DNA from 3 places in the Arthrobacter gengyunqii genome. Region 1 is predicted to be linked to each of the others. Evidence: riboswitches for the same ligand, from Rfam matches in the RefSeq annotation. Region 1 holds a riboswitch; each other region holds the start of a gene.
What was found. Region 1 has a riboswitch for S-adenosylmethionine ahead of MUG94_RS10020 (flavin reductase family protein). Riboswitches for the same ligand answer to the same signal wherever they lie in the genome.

Region 1 (5,150 bases):
GTCGGCCGCTGTGGCAGCCGGTGACGTGGCAGTGGGCGGCGGCGCCTGGACGGCCGTGCACCACGCGTTCACGTCTCCCAAGCCTGAGTTCATGGACACGTTCGACACCGATCCGGAGTCGGCCCTGGCCTACGCCTATGACATTGTCTGCAACGGCAATGAAATCGGCGGCGGTTCCATCCGTATCCACCAGCGCGACGTGCAGGAACGCGTCTTCAAGGTCATGGGCCTTTCGCAGGAGGACGCGCAGGAGAAGTTCGGCTTCCTGCTCGAAGGTTTCAAGTACGGCGCACCGCCCCACGGCGGCATCGCCTTCGGTTGGGACCGTGTGGTGGCCCTGCTGGCCGGCACCGAGTCCATCCGCGACGTCATAGCGTTCCCGAAGTCCGGCGGCGGCTACGACCCGCTGACCGCGGCACCGGCTCCGATCACTGCCCAGCAGCGCAAGGAAGCCGGCGTGGACTTCAAGCCTGAGAAGAAGCAGGACAAGCCGCAGGAAAGCTAAGTCCCGGCGGACATGCAGCCCGGCTTGCCCCGGTGAGCCTGGCGGATTGTACAGCCTGACTGGTTGCAGAGCCTGGCGGGTTGCACAGTCTGACAGGTGCACAGTCTGACAGGCCCAAGCGGTGCACGGAGCCCGGTCGTCTTTTATGGCGGCCGGGCTCCGTGCTTTCCGGATGTAGGGCTTTGTTTCCCTCCGTTTTGTCCCGTTCCCTCCGTTTTGGGAAAAAGTGACCGGTCCGCAGTGGCAGGGATTTCCCAAACCGGAGGGACTTCCCAAACCGGAGGGAAACGGCGGCCCGCGGCTGTCAGGCGAAGGCGGGAACCCCCAAATGCCGGAAGGCTGAGCCGTGGAAGACCAGCGGTTCGTGGGCGTCCTCGTGGGAAGCATGGCCGTGGACGCGCAGCAGCACCACCGCATGGTCGCCGGCCGGAATCTCCTTTTCCACAGAGCACTCGAGCCACAGGGCTGCCCGGTCCAGGAAGAGTGAACCGGAGGTGTCAGTGTGCAGGCTCAGCCCGGCAAAGCGGTCGCCTGTATTGGAAGCAATCTGCTTGCAGACGCCCTCATGATCGGATCCGAGAACCGACACCCCGATCCGTCCGGCACCGCGCAGGACGGGCCAGGTGCGGGACGTGTTCTGCACGGCGAACATCACCAGCGGCGGATCCATGGAAACCCCGACCGTAAACGAAGACGCGACAAGGCCCTGCGGCTTTCCGTCGATGACCGCGCACAAAGCCGCAACGCCGGAGGGGAATCGGGAAAAGGCCCGCCGCAGCGCAGCGGGCTGAAGGTCGGTCAAAAGTGTCATGCGCATAGGTCCTTTGCCTCAAGCGCCAGGCCGGAAAGAAGCAACGGCGAAGCGCAGTACTTGCCGCGCCGGAATGGGTTCGGGCGGCCGAATCGTCACCTGGAGCACCCCGCTACGGCGAGAGGGTTGCCGTCCAGCCGGCCAGGGCCCGTGGCTGGAACTCTTGATTCCTGCTCCAACGTAGGCCGGGCAGCACCGGGACACAAACCCCCGCCACAGTTCGTAAACTCCGCTTCATAAAAGTCATGGGAATGAAGGGATACAGTGTGAAGAATGAGACAGCGGTGGTTTAAACAGGTGGACGTTTTCGGCAGCGAACCGTATTTGGGCAACCCACTGGCAGTGGTGCTCGAAGCGGAAGGGCTGACGGATGCCGAGATGGCATCCTTTGCCCGGTGGACCAACCTTTCCGAGACCACCTTCGTCCTGCCGCCCACCGTGGACGGGGCCGACTACCGGGTCCGGATCTTCACCCCCGGCGGGGAGATTCCCTTCGCCGGACACCCCACGCTGGGCACGTGCCACGCCTGGCTGGAGACCGGAGCCAAGCGCCGGTACCCCGACGTCGTCGTGCAGGAATGCGGCATAGGGCTTGTGACGCTGCACGCCAATGCCGGGATCGCGGCGTTTGCCGCTCCGCCCCTGCTGCGCTCCGGTGAGCTGGAGGACGACGTCCTGGACCAGGCCCGGCGGGCACTGGGCCTGGAAACGGAGCAAATCCTCGCCTCCAACTGGATCGACAACGGACCGGGCTGGCTGGGACTGCTGCTCCCGGACGCCGCAACCGTCCTGGCGCTGAACCCGGACCCGACGATCATGGGCAACCTGCGCGTGGGCGTCATCGGTGCGCAGCCGGCGGACGCGGAAACGGACTTTGAAGTGCGCGCCTTCGTACCGGGTCTCGGTATTGCAGAGGATCCGGTCACCGGCAGCCTCAATGCCGGACTCGCCCAGTGGCTGATCGGAGCCTCACTGGCACCGGAACGCTACGTCGTCACCCAGGGCACTGCCGTCCAGCGCTCCGGCCGGGTCCGGGTCTTCACCCGGGACCGCAAAATTTGGGTGGGCGGATCCACGGTCACCTGCATTGACGGCACCGTCACGCTGTAATCCGGCACCATGTTCACCCTAAAGTCCCTCGCCCTTCCGGTTATCGGTGCGCCCATGGCCGGAGGGCCTTCCACCCCGGAGCTGGCTGCCGCCGTGGGGGAGGCCGGCGGGCTCGGCTTCCTGGCCGCCGGCTACAAAAGCGCCGAATCCGTGGCGGACCAGATCACCCAGCTGCGCCGGCTGAGCGGCAGGCCCTTTGGCCTGAACCTCTTCGTACCGGATGCTGCCAACACCTACCCGGTCGCCGCGCAGGATCAGGCCGCGGCGAAGGCCGCAGCCCAAGCCCGAAGAATCGAAGCCGCCCTGACCTTCCGTGAGGACCTGGTCGCAGCAGCAGGGCAGGGGCCGGCTGGAACCACCGTCCCCGAACCCGGGATGCCGGATCCCACCGACGACGACGGCTGGCAGGCCAAGCTGGAGCTGGTCCTGCGGGAGCGGGTCCCGGTAGTGTCCTTCACCTTCGGACTGCCGGAACCGGCGGTCTTCGCGGAGCTTGCGGCGCAGGGAATCTGCAGCGTGGTGACGGTCACCGACGCCGGCGAGGCCCGCGCGGCCGCGGAGGCGGGAGCGCACATCCTGTGCGTGCAGGGCCCGGAGGCAGGCGGACACCGGGGAACGCTGGACAGCGGGAAGGTCCCCGGCGAGGTGGCGCTGACGGACCTGCTGGGCCAGGTTCGAGAAGCCTGCCCGCTCCCGTTGGTTGCAGCGGGAGGGATTTCCACCCCGGAGGACGCGTCCGCAGCTCTGGCCGCCGGGGCGGGTGCCGTCCAAGTGGGAACACTGCTGCTGCTCAGCGACGAAGCCGGGACCAGCACAGTGCACCGCGGCGGGTTGATGGACGCTGTACAGGGCCGCAGGGATCCTGACACTTCGCTGACACGGGCCTTCTCCGGCCGTCCAGCCAGAGGGCTGACCAATGACTTCATGCGTGCCCATCCGGATGCCCCGGACGCCTATCCGTACGTCAATCACATCACCGGCCAGCTCCGGGCCGCCGCCGCGGCGGCAGGCAATCCGGAAGGAGTCAGCCTGTGGGCCGGAACAGGGTTCCGGCACGCCGCTGAAGGTCCGGCACCGGTGATTCTCCGCCGGCTGTTCGGACTGGCCGATTGAGGTCGGTCGCGGGACAGCACAGGGCTCGGTATCTGAACGGGTCAGGGCACAGTAATTCGGATGAAAACGGAGCAGGCATCCTTGGCAGCCTGAGTTAGCACCGCCAGTTTGGGGTCCTGAACATCGAGCGGACGCAGCCGGGCCAGGTTGCTCCACCGCGCGAAGATCTTCTGCCGCGCCAGCACCTCGGTCAGCGCGCGGTCTCCGCCGAACACCAGATACTCCGGCGGATGTTCGGTGAAGATCCGCGCCGCCTGCTCGGCGGCCGTCTCCACCAGTGCGTCGGCCTGGTTGGCCCGCCGCCGGGCAAAACGCTGCTGCGATCCGCCGCCGGCAGCCGTCCGGGACTGCACGTAGCGGTTGCCGGCCTTTGACGCGAGCAACCGGCCCTCCCGGGCAACACCCACGGCGTAACCGCCGCGGCGCAGCAACACAATCCCGAGCGTGCGGGACTGGCCGGCCAGCGAGACCAGGCGCTCGACGTCGTCGGCTCCCCGCCCGGGGCGTCCGTCGTCCGGCCACGGCGCCAGCAGGTCCGCTTCGGTGCCGTTGGCCGCGGACACATGCAGGCCGCCGTGCTCGGGCGTGATGCTTAGCTGCCCGGCGCCGGCGGCCAGACGGTCCAGCCAGCCGGGCAGCCGCTGCGCAGAAACAAAGGTGGAGCGTGTGGCGGGCATTTGGTTCTCCTGGAGAGTCTGCTCACCAAATGCGAACAGCACCCGGCGTCCGCCGGGCCAATCCCACGCTACGGCACGAGTAGCCTTGATTGGTGAGTGATTTGTTCAGCAGCGACAGCGACACCTCCAACGCGGACGACGACGGAGCCGGTTTCGGCGCCGACGCCGACGACGCCCGGAAGCGCCCGCGCAGCCCGCTGGCCGTGCGGATGCGCCCCCGCACCCTCGACGAAGTGGTGGGCCAGCAGCACCTGCTCGGGCCGGGATCCCCGCTGCGCACCCTGGCGGAGTCCGCCGATGACCGCGGGCCGGCCGGGCCGTCGTCAGTCATGCTGTGGGGTCCACCCGGCACGGGAAAAACCACCCTCGCGCACGTGGTGGCCCGCGGCTCCGGCCGGAAATTCGTGGAGCTCTCCGCCATAACCGCCGGCGTGAAAGACGTCCGCCGCGTCATGGAAGAGGCCCTCACCAACCGCGACCTGCACCGCATCACCACCGTATTGTTCCTGGACGAGATCCACCGGTTCAACAAGGCACAGCAGGACGCCCTGCTGCCGGGCGTGGAGAACCGCTGGGTGGTGCTGGTGGCCGCCACCACCGAAAACCCGTCCTTCTCCGTAGTCTCGCCGCTGCTGTCCCGCTCCCTGCTGCTGACGCTGAAACCGCTCACCGAAGAGGATATTGCCGCACTGCTGCAACGCGCTGTCGAAAATGAACGCGGACTGGCCGGACGGGTTCGGCTCAGTGACGAGGCGCTCGAGCATCTGGTGCGCCTGGCCGCCGGGGACGCCCGCCGCGGCCTCACCGCGCTGGAGGCCGCCGCCGGCGTCGCCTACTCCGAACGCACCGAGGGCGAGGCCATCCCCGAGGTCACCCTGAGCGACGCGGAAAAGGCGCTGGATGTGGCAGCGCTGCGCTATGACCGTGCCGGAGA
Region 2 (5,150 bases), 980 kb from region 1:
AATCGGTGTCGTCCAGCGCCAGCAGGTCAAAGGCAACAAAGGCCGCCGGTGTCTGCTCGGCCAGCAGCTTCACCCGGCTGGCTGCCGGATGGATGCGCTGCTGCAGGACCTCAAAGTCCAGCCGCTTCCCTGATTCGCTGATCAGGATAATCTCGCCGTCCACCACGCAGCGCTCGGGCAAGTTGGCTTTGAGCGCCTCAACCAGTTCCGGAAAGTACCGGGTCATCGGTTTTTCGTTTCGGCTGCCGATCTCCAGCTCATCCCCGTCGCGGAAAATAATGGAGCGGAAGCCGTCCCACTTGGGTTCATAGGAGTATTCACCCTCGGGCAGAGCGGTCACGGCTTTGGCCAGCATGGGAGCCACAGGCGGCATTACCGGAAGTTTCATGCGCCCATTCTTACCCGACTTTTCAGTCGAGGGGAACGACGGCACCCAGGCCCGCGGCAAACGCCGTCAGCAGGTTCCGCCCTTGCTGCCAGTCGCCGATGCCGCTTTCGTCATTGATGTGTGTCAGCGGGCCGGCGTCGATCACGGGGACATTCCAGGCTCCGGCCAGCAGCCGTGCTCCCGGGAGCGTGCAGTACGGATCATTCTCGCTGGCGATCAGCAGTCCGGGCACCGGCAGCGGCTGCAGCCGCGGGTCCCGGAAGGAGCCCGCTGTGTCGGGAAAGGCAGGCTCGGCCGGATCGGGCGGAGCCACCAGCAGCACGCCGCGGGCGCCTTCGGGGTTGCGCAGCAGCCACTCGGCAGAGGCCAGGCAGCCCAGGCTGTGGGCCACGAGGATGGTGTCGCCGCCGCGGGAGCCGGCGGCGTCGTCGAGCGCACCCATCCAGTTCTCCAGGTTCGGGTCATCCCAGGACGACGGCGAAATCCGGGACACGTCCGCCGCACCGTCCTGCCACCGGCTTTGCCAATGCTCGTCATTGGAACCGCCGATCCCGGGGACCATGGTCAGGTGCATGCTGTTCGCCTCTCATCCAATGGCGCCGAGGAGCCGGCAACCGGGAATATCTGCTCGGAAACCGGTGCTGTGAATGAACATGAAGAAGATCGGTTTCCTGTCCTTTGGACATTACCGCGACGTGCAGGGTTCTTTTGTCCGCACCGCCCGCGACGCCCTGCTGCAGACCGTTGAAACGGCGGTGGCGGCCGAGGAAGTGGGCATTGACGGAGCCTTCCTGCGGGTCCATCACTTTGCCCCGCAGTTCGCTGCACCGTTCCCCCTGCTGTCCGCCATGGCTGCCCGGACTCACCGGCTTGAACTGGGCACGGCGGTGATCGACATGCGGTACGAAAATCCGCTGTACATGGCCGAAGAAGCGGCGGCCACGGATCTGATCAGCGGCGGCAGGCTGCAGCTGGGGCTGAGCCGCGGTTCACCCGAGCCCGCGCTGCGCGGCTATGAGGCATTTGGCTACGTTCCCACCGGGGATAGCACCGATGCGGATGAGGCCCGCAAGCACACGTTGGTGTTCCGGGCGGCGATTGCCGGTGCAGGCCTGGCGAACGCGGATCCGATGATGACCGGCAGTTCCGACGCGCTGGCCATCGATCCGCAGTCCCCCGGCCTGGCAGAACGGATCTGGTGGGGTTCCGGCACCCGGGCGACGGCCAAATGGACCGGCGAGCAGGGCATGAACCTGATGAGCTCCACCCTGCTGACGGAGGACACAGGCGTGCCCTTCGACGAACTCCAGGCGGAGCAGATTGCGGTGTTCCGCAAGGCCTGGGCCGACGCCGGGCATGAAGGAGCTCCGCGGGTGTCCGTCAGCCGCAGCGTCATTCCGCTGGTGACCGACACCGACCGCCGGTATTTCGGCCTGCGCGCGCAGGCCGAGGGCCGCGACCAGGTGGGACGGCTCGACGGTGGCTTGGCCCGGTTCGGCAAGAGCTACATCGGCGAACCGGATGTCATTGCCGCCCAGCTTGCCGCCGACACCGCGGTTCAGGCTGCGGACACGCTTCTGGTGACGGTTCCCAACCAGCTTGGCGTGGACTACAACGTGCAGCTGCTGGAGAACATCGTGAAGCATGTCGCCCCCGCGGCCGGCTGGCGGTGATGTTTCCCGTCCGGCGCAGGTTCCGGGCTGTCACCGGCATACGCTAAGGTGGTGACAGCTTCACGAGAGGTGGCCAACGCGCCCGGAGGAATCCGGGCACGTAAAAGCTCCGACTGGCCTCACACCAACCCCATTGTTCGGCGGGTGGTTCGGATGACGAAGCGGCCTGACGCCGCCCGGCGCAGGCAAGGACAACCTGTAAAGGAACACACTGTGAGCATCTCCAGTGACACCCGCTGCATCAGCTACACCCCCGGGCACAACGTCCACCTGATTCACGGCAAGCGCCTGGCTGTTTACGATGACTGGGTGGATGCCCAGGCCTATGTCGATCTCGATCTGGACCTGATCCAATTGGTGGTAGACGGCGAGCAGCAGCTGATGTGGTTCCATGACCTGCCTTCCCTGGCGCAGGCGCTGGCCCATTCCAACGGCCAGGCGCAGTGGTGCGCACGCTATTCATCGTTGCTGGTGCCCGGAGGCTTCGACAGCCCCGCCCGGCGCTCTTTTTTCTACTTGGCGACGCCGGAAAGGGTCCATCCCTGTAAACGGCTCAGCGCAAACGACTCCGAAGACGCCCAAGCTCAGCGGGGCTGAGCCCGGCTGAGCGCAGGTACTGTTCGGCGTCAAAACCGTCCAGGGCGCGGAGCAGTTCACGCCGTCCGTCGGCCACCCGGGCGTCTTCCTGCTCGGGAGTCAGCGGCTTTTCGCGCGGATGCACCTGAGTGGCATGGAACGCGTTGATGCCGCGGACTGCCTGCTCATAGTCGTCGGCAATGGCCTCCGGTGATGCCCCGGCCAGCTGGAGCAGCAGCATGGCAATGAGCCCGGTGCGGTCCCGGCCGGCCGAGCAGTGGATCACCACCGCGCCGTCGCCGGCCTCCGCTATGGACTCAACGACGGCGGCGATCTTCTCCGGCCAGCGGCGCAGGTTTTCCCGGTAGTAGCGCGGGGAGTCCATGTACGGGCCGCACAAGGCGGTGAAGTCGGGGTCGTTCGCTTCCTGGGTGGGCCGGGTCAGGAACGTGATGCCTGCGGCGGCGTCGGGGCTCACTTCCGGGTCGGTGTCCCGGCGGCCCTGCTCCACGTCGTTGCGGAGGTCGATGACGGTGCGGACGCCGTCGTCGTACGCCTGCCGCCAGCCGTTTTCCGTCAGCCATTCGGACCGGCCCATCCGGAAGATCCGGCGCGGCGCCACGGCCCCTCCGCCGGAAAGGGGAATGCCGCCGAGGTCACGGGCGTTGGCGGCGCCCTCCCACTCCACTCCTCGGTTGCCCATCATGCCCTTCTAGGACCAGTCGAAGAAGCCCTTGCCGGATTTGCGGCCGAGCTCGCCTCGGGCCACTTTGTCCCGCAGAATCTGCGGCGGCTCGAACCGGGGACCCAGCGTGGAGGCCAGATACTCTGCGATGCCCAGCCGCACGTCCAGGCCCACAATGTCTGTGGTCCGCAGCGGACCCGTGGGGTGCTTGTAGCCCAGGACCATGGCCGCATCGATGTCCTCTGCCGAGGCCACGCCCTCTTCCACCATGCGCATGGCTTCCAGGGCAATGGCCACTCCCAGCCGGGAACTGGCAAAGCCTGGGGCATCGTTCACGACCACCGGGGTCTTGCCCAGGTCCTGCGCCCAGGCGGCGGCCGCCTCGGCCAGCTCCCCGGAGGTCTGCTTGCCCAGCACCACTTCGATCAGGGTGGAGGCAGGCACCGGGTTGAAAAAGTGCAGGCCGCAGAACCGTTCCGGGCGCTGCAGCTTTTCCGCCAGCTCGGATACGGACAGCGAGGATGTGTTCGAGGCCAGCCAGGCCTCGGATCCCAGCTGTTCCTCGACCGCAACCAGGGCCGTCGACTTCAGGCCAAAATCTTCAGGCACCGCTTCCACCACCAATCCGGCTCCGGAGAAGGCCGCATAGTCTGTGGACACGGACAGGCGCGCGGTCAGGTCCCCGATGGTCTCGGTGACGGTGCCGCGCTCAACGCTCTTGGCCAGCGCTGAGGCGACGCGGTCACGGGCGGCGGAGGCAGCGTCGTCGTCGCGCTCCACCACCACCACTGTTGCTCCGGCCGTGCAGAAAGCGTGGGCAATGCCTGCGCCCATCCGACCGCCGCCGAGCACGCCTACCGTGGAGGGAACTGCCATTACTTTTTCTTCCTCTCAAGAAACGCCGACATGCGGTCAAACTTGGCCTGCGATTCAAACAGAATCCCCTGCGCCAGGGTGTCAATGACGGGGTGGGCCTCCGCCGGGGCGGCGAAAACTGTTTTGGTGAGCCGGACCGCCAGCGGGTCCTGGCGGTCGATCCGGTCAGCCAGGGCGTGCGCGGCGTTCAGCAGCTGCTCGGGAGCGGCGAGTTCCGTGACCAGGCGGGCCGCCAGCGCTTCCTCCCCCGTCAGCACGCGTCCGGCCAGCAGGATCTCCTTGGCGAGCGGCTCGCCCACGAGTTCCTTCAGCCGCCAGGCGGCACCTGCAGCGGCCAGAATCCCCAGCGAGGTTTCCGGATTGCCGATCTTCAGTCCTGGCGTGCCGATGCGGAAGTCCGCAGCGAAGGCCAGCTCCGCTCCCCCGCCCAGCGCGTAGCCGTCCAGGGCAGCGATGACGGGCATGGGCAGCTTGGCGATCCGGGCGAACACGGTGGAGTTAATGCCGCGCAGGGCGTCGTCGCGGCGGCGTTCCCGCAGCTGGGCTATATCCGCCCCCGAGGCGAACACCCCGTTGCTTCCGGCCAGGATGAGGATCCGGGGGTTCTCTTCCAGATCGGCACACAGTACGTGCAGCTCGTCCACCATGGCGGAATCAATGGCGTTGCGGACTTCCGGCCGGTTCAGGACCGCGGTGACGCGCCCGTTCCCCTCGGTGATCTGCAGGGTGGTGAAGGAGCTGTAATCGTTGCCCATTTACACGGCCTCGATCAGCATGGCCGTACCCTGGCCGACGCCGACGCACATGGTGGCGATGCCGTGGGAAGCACCCTCGCGTTCCATCCGGTTCAACAGGGTGATGGCTATCCGGGAGCCGGAGGATCCCAGCGGGTGGCCCAGGGCAATGGCGCCGCCGTCGTTGTTGACGATGTCCTCGTTCACACCGAGCCGGC
Region 3 (5,150 bases), 380 kb from region 1:
CAGCATTTCGTTGCTGGGAGGTTGTGCGGCTGGGAGGTGTTGATGGTTGCAAGGCGCGTGTTTTTTCGGATTATATCCAGAAACTTTTATATCAATTGATATAAGTGGATACGAAGCGGAGGCCATTCGCCTGCCTACACTCGAAATTGCCACTTCAACAGCTCTGTGCAAGTGGGCTGCCCCCTGCACACAATTCGGAATGCAGGGGAGGGCGGCGCCTTCAGCGCCGCCCTCCCCGTCGGTCTTCCTCTGTCGCCTCCCCGGTACGACTGCCCGTTACGACTGCCCGTTACTGCTCCCCCGGGGTGCCGGCTACGCGAACGCCGAGAACCCGGTGATGTGCCGCCCCAGGATCAGGGACTGCATGCTGTCAGTGCCCTCATAGGTGAAGACAACTTCCATATCGGTGAGGTGCCGGGCAACATGGTTCTCCAGCAGCAGCCCGTTGCCGCCCATAATGTCCCGCGCCTCCGAGCAGATCCAGCGGCCCTGGCGTGCCGCAAACATTTTGGCCATTGACGCCATCGGCCCGGTCATATTGCCCTCGTCCGCCAGCTCGTTCAGGCGGAAACACGTCAGTTTGATGGCGGTCAGCTGGGCCAGCATGTTGGCCAGCTTGTTCTGCACCAGCTGGAACCGGCCAATTTCCTTCCCGAACTGCACACGGGTCTTGGCGTAGGCCACGGCAATTTCGTAGGCCGCAACGGCATGGCCCAGCGCCTCCCACGCCACTCCCCCACGGGTGGCCGCCAGCACCTTGTTGACGTCCTTGAAGGAGTTGCAGTTCTCCAGCCGGTTTTCCGCCGGAATACGAAGGTTCTCGATGATGATGTTCGGCTGCAGGACGGCTCGCTTGCCGATCTTTCCGGTGATGACCTCAGCACTGTAACCGGCCGGGTGATTACCTTCAGCATCCTTTTCCATGACAAAGCCCTTGACGGCACCGTCTGCTTCATCCCGGGCGTAAATGATGACGACGTCGGCGAAGCTCGCGTTGCCGATCCACCGCTTGCTGCCGTTGAGGACATATTCGTCCCCGTCGCGGCGCGCGGAGGTCTCCAGGGAGACAGAGTCGGACCCGTGTCCCGGTTCAGTCAGCGCAAAAGCTCCAATTTTCTCGAACCGGGCCATGGATGGCAGCCACCGCTGTTTCTGCTCCTCGGAGCCGAGCATGTCGATACTGCCCATGGCCAGCCCGGAATGCACGCCGAAGAACGTGTTGATGGACCCGTCGCCGCGGGCCAGCTCAGCAGCAGCGGTGGAAGCGGCAAGCCGGGTCAGCCCGGGGCAGCCGTATCCTTTGATGGTTCCCCCCGCGATGTTAAGGGCCGCGAGCTTCGGGATCAGCTCATAAGGGACTTCGGCACGCTCCCAGTAGCCATTGATAACCGGCAGCAGATCCTCGTCCACGAAGGCGCGCACGCGTCGCTGGACATCCTTGGCCTGCTCGTCAAGGAGGTTGTCCAGGAGGTACAGGTCACTGTCCACGTCCTGGACGGCCGTCGGATCGAAGCTGAAGCCGGCAGCCGCCGGATCGTCGGCTGATCCGTTCAACTCTGTGGTCTCCGGCTGGTCTGCAATTCGGATGGTCGTCATGTCGGCTCCGGCCTGTTATTCGATACTAAATGATCGTTTAGTAACCGAGTATGTCCCCGGCACAGGACGCCGTCAAGGGTTTCCGGCGAGCAGTTCCGTGGGCACAACACGCGGCCGCGCCCACGGAACTACTTGGTCCGGTTGCCCTTATCGGAGTGAAGCTCCAGCCAACAGGTTGCCTGCCGCGATGCGCGCTCCCTGACCCAGCGACTCGAGCTTCGCTGCGGCAATATCCGGGTGGATGCGTCCACCCAGGCCGCAGTCGGTGCCGGCGATGATGTTCTCACGGCCCACGAGCCCCGCGAAGCGTTCTATCCGCTGCGCCACCAGCTCCGGGTGCTCCACAACATTGGTGGCATGGGATACGACGCCGGGAATCAGGATTTTGCCCTCGGGCAGCCGCTTGCCGCGCCAGATGGCCCACTCATGCTCATGCCGGACATTGGCGGCTTCAAAGGAATAGGCTCCGGCATTGATGCCCAGCACCAGGTCAACAATGTGGTTGAACTCGATGTCGGTGGCGTGGGGTCCGTGCCACGAACCCCAGCAGACATGGAAACGGACCTGATCTTCGGGCAGCCCGCGCAGGGCGTAATTCAACGCTTCAATCCGGATCTGAGTGAAGCGGCGGTAGTCTTCCACGCTCGGCTCGGGATTGATCTGGTCCCAGTTTTCGGCGATAGACGGGTCATCAATCTGCACAACCAGTCCGGCTTCGACGATGGCCTTGTATTCTTCGCGAAGGACATCTGCCCATGCGTAGATGAATTCTTCTTCGCTTCCGTAGTAGTCATTGCCGATGCGGCTGGCGGATCCGGGTGACAGAGCTGTAATGAACCCGGTGGCGAGGTCAGCAGCTTCCAATCCTGCCTTGAGGTTCGCAATGTCGCTGGCGAGGGCTGCCTGGCCGGTATAGCTGATCGGGCCAGTGGCCGAGGGAAAGGCGGTTGCGTTCCGGCCGAGGTGAATACCGCTTTCCGGATCCGAATAGGCGGCAGCGAATCGGGTCCAGTCCCTCCTGTCCGCGAACGACGTCAACCGAACGTTGCCGGGCTCGCTGCGAACCGGTCCCGCCGTGATGGGATTGAATTCGGTGAGTTCAAGACCTGCGGTGCGCTGGAAGCTGTAGGTCCACCAGGCGCCGTAATCCAAAGCATTGGACATTGCTTTGCCGTATTCGCCGTCTCCCGGGATGGTGATGCCAAGGTTCTTTTGGCGCTGCACCAGGTCAACCACGGCGCCGGTCAGCAACGCCTCGAATTCCGGGGTCCGTTCCAGGGTGAAACCGTCGGCCGCAAAGGTGCGGGCGGCATTGGCTGCTATCAGTTCCGGTGTCCGGGGCAAGGAGCCGGCGTGGGTCGTGGGAATGTGATCATGCGTCATGGGTGTTCCTTCCATCGTTCCTGCCGTTAGCACCTTTCCGGAAAGGATGTCCGGGGGAAGCTGCAGCGTCGCGGAGGCAGGTCTCTCAGCTGCTCTGGATGGTTGTGGGTATGGCTTTATCCACTGGCAACGCGGGTGCGCCCCTTCCCCGGTGGGTGCCGGGTGCCGTGTGGAAGGGCTCACGACCCAGCATGCACGTGCCGACGCAGGAATCCCAGTGACACGTTATGTGACCGGCGGGCACCGTCATATGGCGGAATGTTGCGCGCGATGAATGACAAGCAACAATACGGCGGGAAATCGGTGGTGAGCTAACAGCCTCCGACACGTCTGAGGGACGTGTCCGGGGCTGTTAGTTTTGTGCCGAGTTGTACGCTTCGCGTATTTCCTGGCTGATGCGTCCGCGGGCGCTTGGCTTGTAACCGTTTGCAACAGCCCATTCCCGTATCTTTCGGCTGTCCTCACCGTGCGCAGTACTTTCCCGCCTTGTGCTGCGCGTGCTTGAACCGCCCCGCAGGCGGCGTCCGCTGGAGATATACGGACCCAACTTCTCGCGAAGGTCAGCCGCATGCTCCGTCGTCAGGTCGATTTCATACTGCGCACCGTCCAGGGCCAGCTTCACAGTTTCCTGTGCGTCTTCCCCGGTAAGGTCATCAATCAGAAGAACTTGTCTTTTCTGGGCCATGTGCTTGTCCCTTTTCGTGTAATTCTGAACCACCCCTGCCAGTAAGTTTAGCCGCGCAGCTTCCATAAAATAGGGTGCCGGCCACATTCGGCTATAGCAGGGCACAAGTAATTCCACGGCCGCGTGCCCGCAGGAAAGGCTGGGAATTACCGGAATTACCGCGCCTAGTGGATGGCCACGCCGTCGGGCACTTCATTGGTGGGCCGGCGCACGAAGAAGGACGCCGCCAGCGCCACCAGCGAGATAACCGCTCCCCAGAAGAATGCGGTGTGCACACCGGCGGCCGAGGCCGGGATGCCCGCTATTCCTTCATTGACCGCAGCAGTGGTGCCGGTCGTCATCAGGGTGACGAAGACAGCCGTGCCCGCAGCGCCGGCCAACTGCTGCAGCGTATTGATGATCGCGCTGCCGTGCGAGTAGAGCGACTTGTGCAGGGAACCCAGGGCCGAGGTGAACAGCGGCGTGAAGATGAATCCCAGGCCCGTGTTGAGCAGGCAGTGCAGGACGATGACCACGGGAACGGAGCTGTTCTCGTCCAGGGTCGTCATGCCCCACAGTGCACCGCTGAGCACCAGGGCTCCGGGGATCACCAGCGGACGGGGGCCGAACTTGTCGAACAGTCCTCCGACAATGGGTGACAGAATCGCCATCACGGCACCGCCGGGAAGAAGCAGCAGACCGGTGTTCAGGGTGCTGAGCCCCAGGACGTTCTGCAGGTACAGCGGCAGGACAATGAGGCAGCCGAAGAGCGCCATCATGCTCACCAGAACCAGGACGATGGCAACGACGAACGGTTTGCTCCCGAAGGTGCGCAGGTCCATCAGCGCCCGGTCCGTGCGCTGGAGGAACAGCTGGCGGAAAATAAATCCGGCCATGGCCAGGGCACCGGCGGTGAGGGGAATCCACAGCGGCATCAGGGCCTCGCCCTGGGCGGCTTCGCCGATGCTGCTCAGGCCAAAGATCAGCCCGCCGAAGGCAAAGGTGGACAGCACGATCGAGAGCACGTCAAAGGGGACCTTCTTGGGTTCGGTGAGGTTCTGCACCTTCAGCGCACCCACGACAAGGGAGAGCAGTGCGATCGGCAGGACCAGCCAGAACATCCAGCGCCAGTCCAGGGCGTTGAGGATGATGCCCGAAACGGTGGGCCCGATGGCCGGGGCGACGGCAATGACAATGGAAATGGTGCCCATCATGCGTCCGCGCCGGTGTGCCGGAACGGCGTTCAGGACGGTGGTCATCAGCAGCGGCAGCATGATCGCCGTGCCCCCGGCCTGAATGATGCGGCCGCCGAGCAGCGTGCCAAACCCCGGAGCCATGGCAGCCAGCAGCGTGCCCGCACTGAACAGCGACATGGCCGTAATAAAGAGGCCGCGCATGGAAAACCGCTGCAGCAGGAATCCTGTGGCCGGGATGACCACGGCCATGGTCAGCATGAACCCTGTGGTCAGCCACTGGGCCGTGCCCGCGGTGATGTTGAGGTCTGCCA

Region 2: linked by a shared signal. The riboswitch ahead of MUG94_RS14675 (hypothetical protein) and the one ahead of MUG94_RS10020 (flavin reductase family protein) in region 1 are both predicted to bind S-adenosylmethionine.
Region 3: linked by a shared signal. The riboswitch ahead of MUG94_RS08320 (cobalamin-independent methionine synthase II family protein) and the one ahead of MUG94_RS10020 (flavin reductase family protein) in region 1 are both predicted to bind S-adenosylmethionine.

The regions. Positions count from the first base shown of each region.
Region 1 covers NZ_CP095461.1:2,198,168-2,203,317, reverse strand. Annotated here, with positions in the region: gene aspS (aspartate--tRNA ligase) at 1-505, shown strand, start outside; gene MUG94_RS10020 (flavin reductase family protein) at 810-1,316, opposite strand; SAM riboswitch class IV at 1,368-1,485, opposite strand; gene MUG94_RS10015 (PhzF family phenazine biosynthesis protein) at 1,590-2,426, shown strand; gene MUG94_RS10010 (nitronate monooxygenase) at 2,436-3,539, shown strand; gene MUG94_RS10005 (acVLRF1 family peptidyl-tRNA hydrolase) at 3,581-4,216, opposite strand; gene MUG94_RS10000 (replication-associated recombination protein A) at 4,309-5,150, shown strand, end outside.
Region 2 covers NZ_CP095461.1:3,182,723-3,187,872, forward strand. Annotated here, with positions in the region: gene MUG94_RS14660 (ATP-dependent DNA ligase) at 1-388, opposite strand, end outside; gene MUG94_RS14665 (RBBP9/YdeN family alpha/beta hydrolase) at 411-962, opposite strand; gene MUG94_RS14670 (LLM class flavin-dependent oxidoreductase) at 1,036-2,061, shown strand; SAM riboswitch class IV at 2,120-2,259, shown strand; gene MUG94_RS14675 (hypothetical protein) at 2,275-2,658, shown strand; gene MUG94_RS14680 (tyrosine-protein phosphatase) at 2,615-3,340, opposite strand; gene MUG94_RS14685 (3-hydroxyacyl-CoA dehydrogenase family protein) at 3,350-4,198, opposite strand; gene MUG94_RS14690 (enoyl-CoA hydratase/isomerase family protein) at 4,198-4,953, opposite strand; gene MUG94_RS14695 (thiolase family protein) at 4,954-5,150, opposite strand, start outside.
Region 3 covers NZ_CP095461.1:1,815,076-1,820,225, reverse strand. Annotated here, with positions in the region: gene MUG94_RS08325 (acyl-CoA dehydrogenase family protein) at 313-1,596, opposite strand; gene MUG94_RS08320 (cobalamin-independent methionine synthase II family protein) at 1,744-2,979, opposite strand; SAM riboswitch class I at 2,988-3,084, opposite strand; gene MUG94_RS08315 (histone-like nucleoid-structuring protein Lsr2) at 3,332-3,664, opposite strand; gene MUG94_RS08310 (MDR family MFS transporter) at 3,829-5,150, opposite strand, start outside.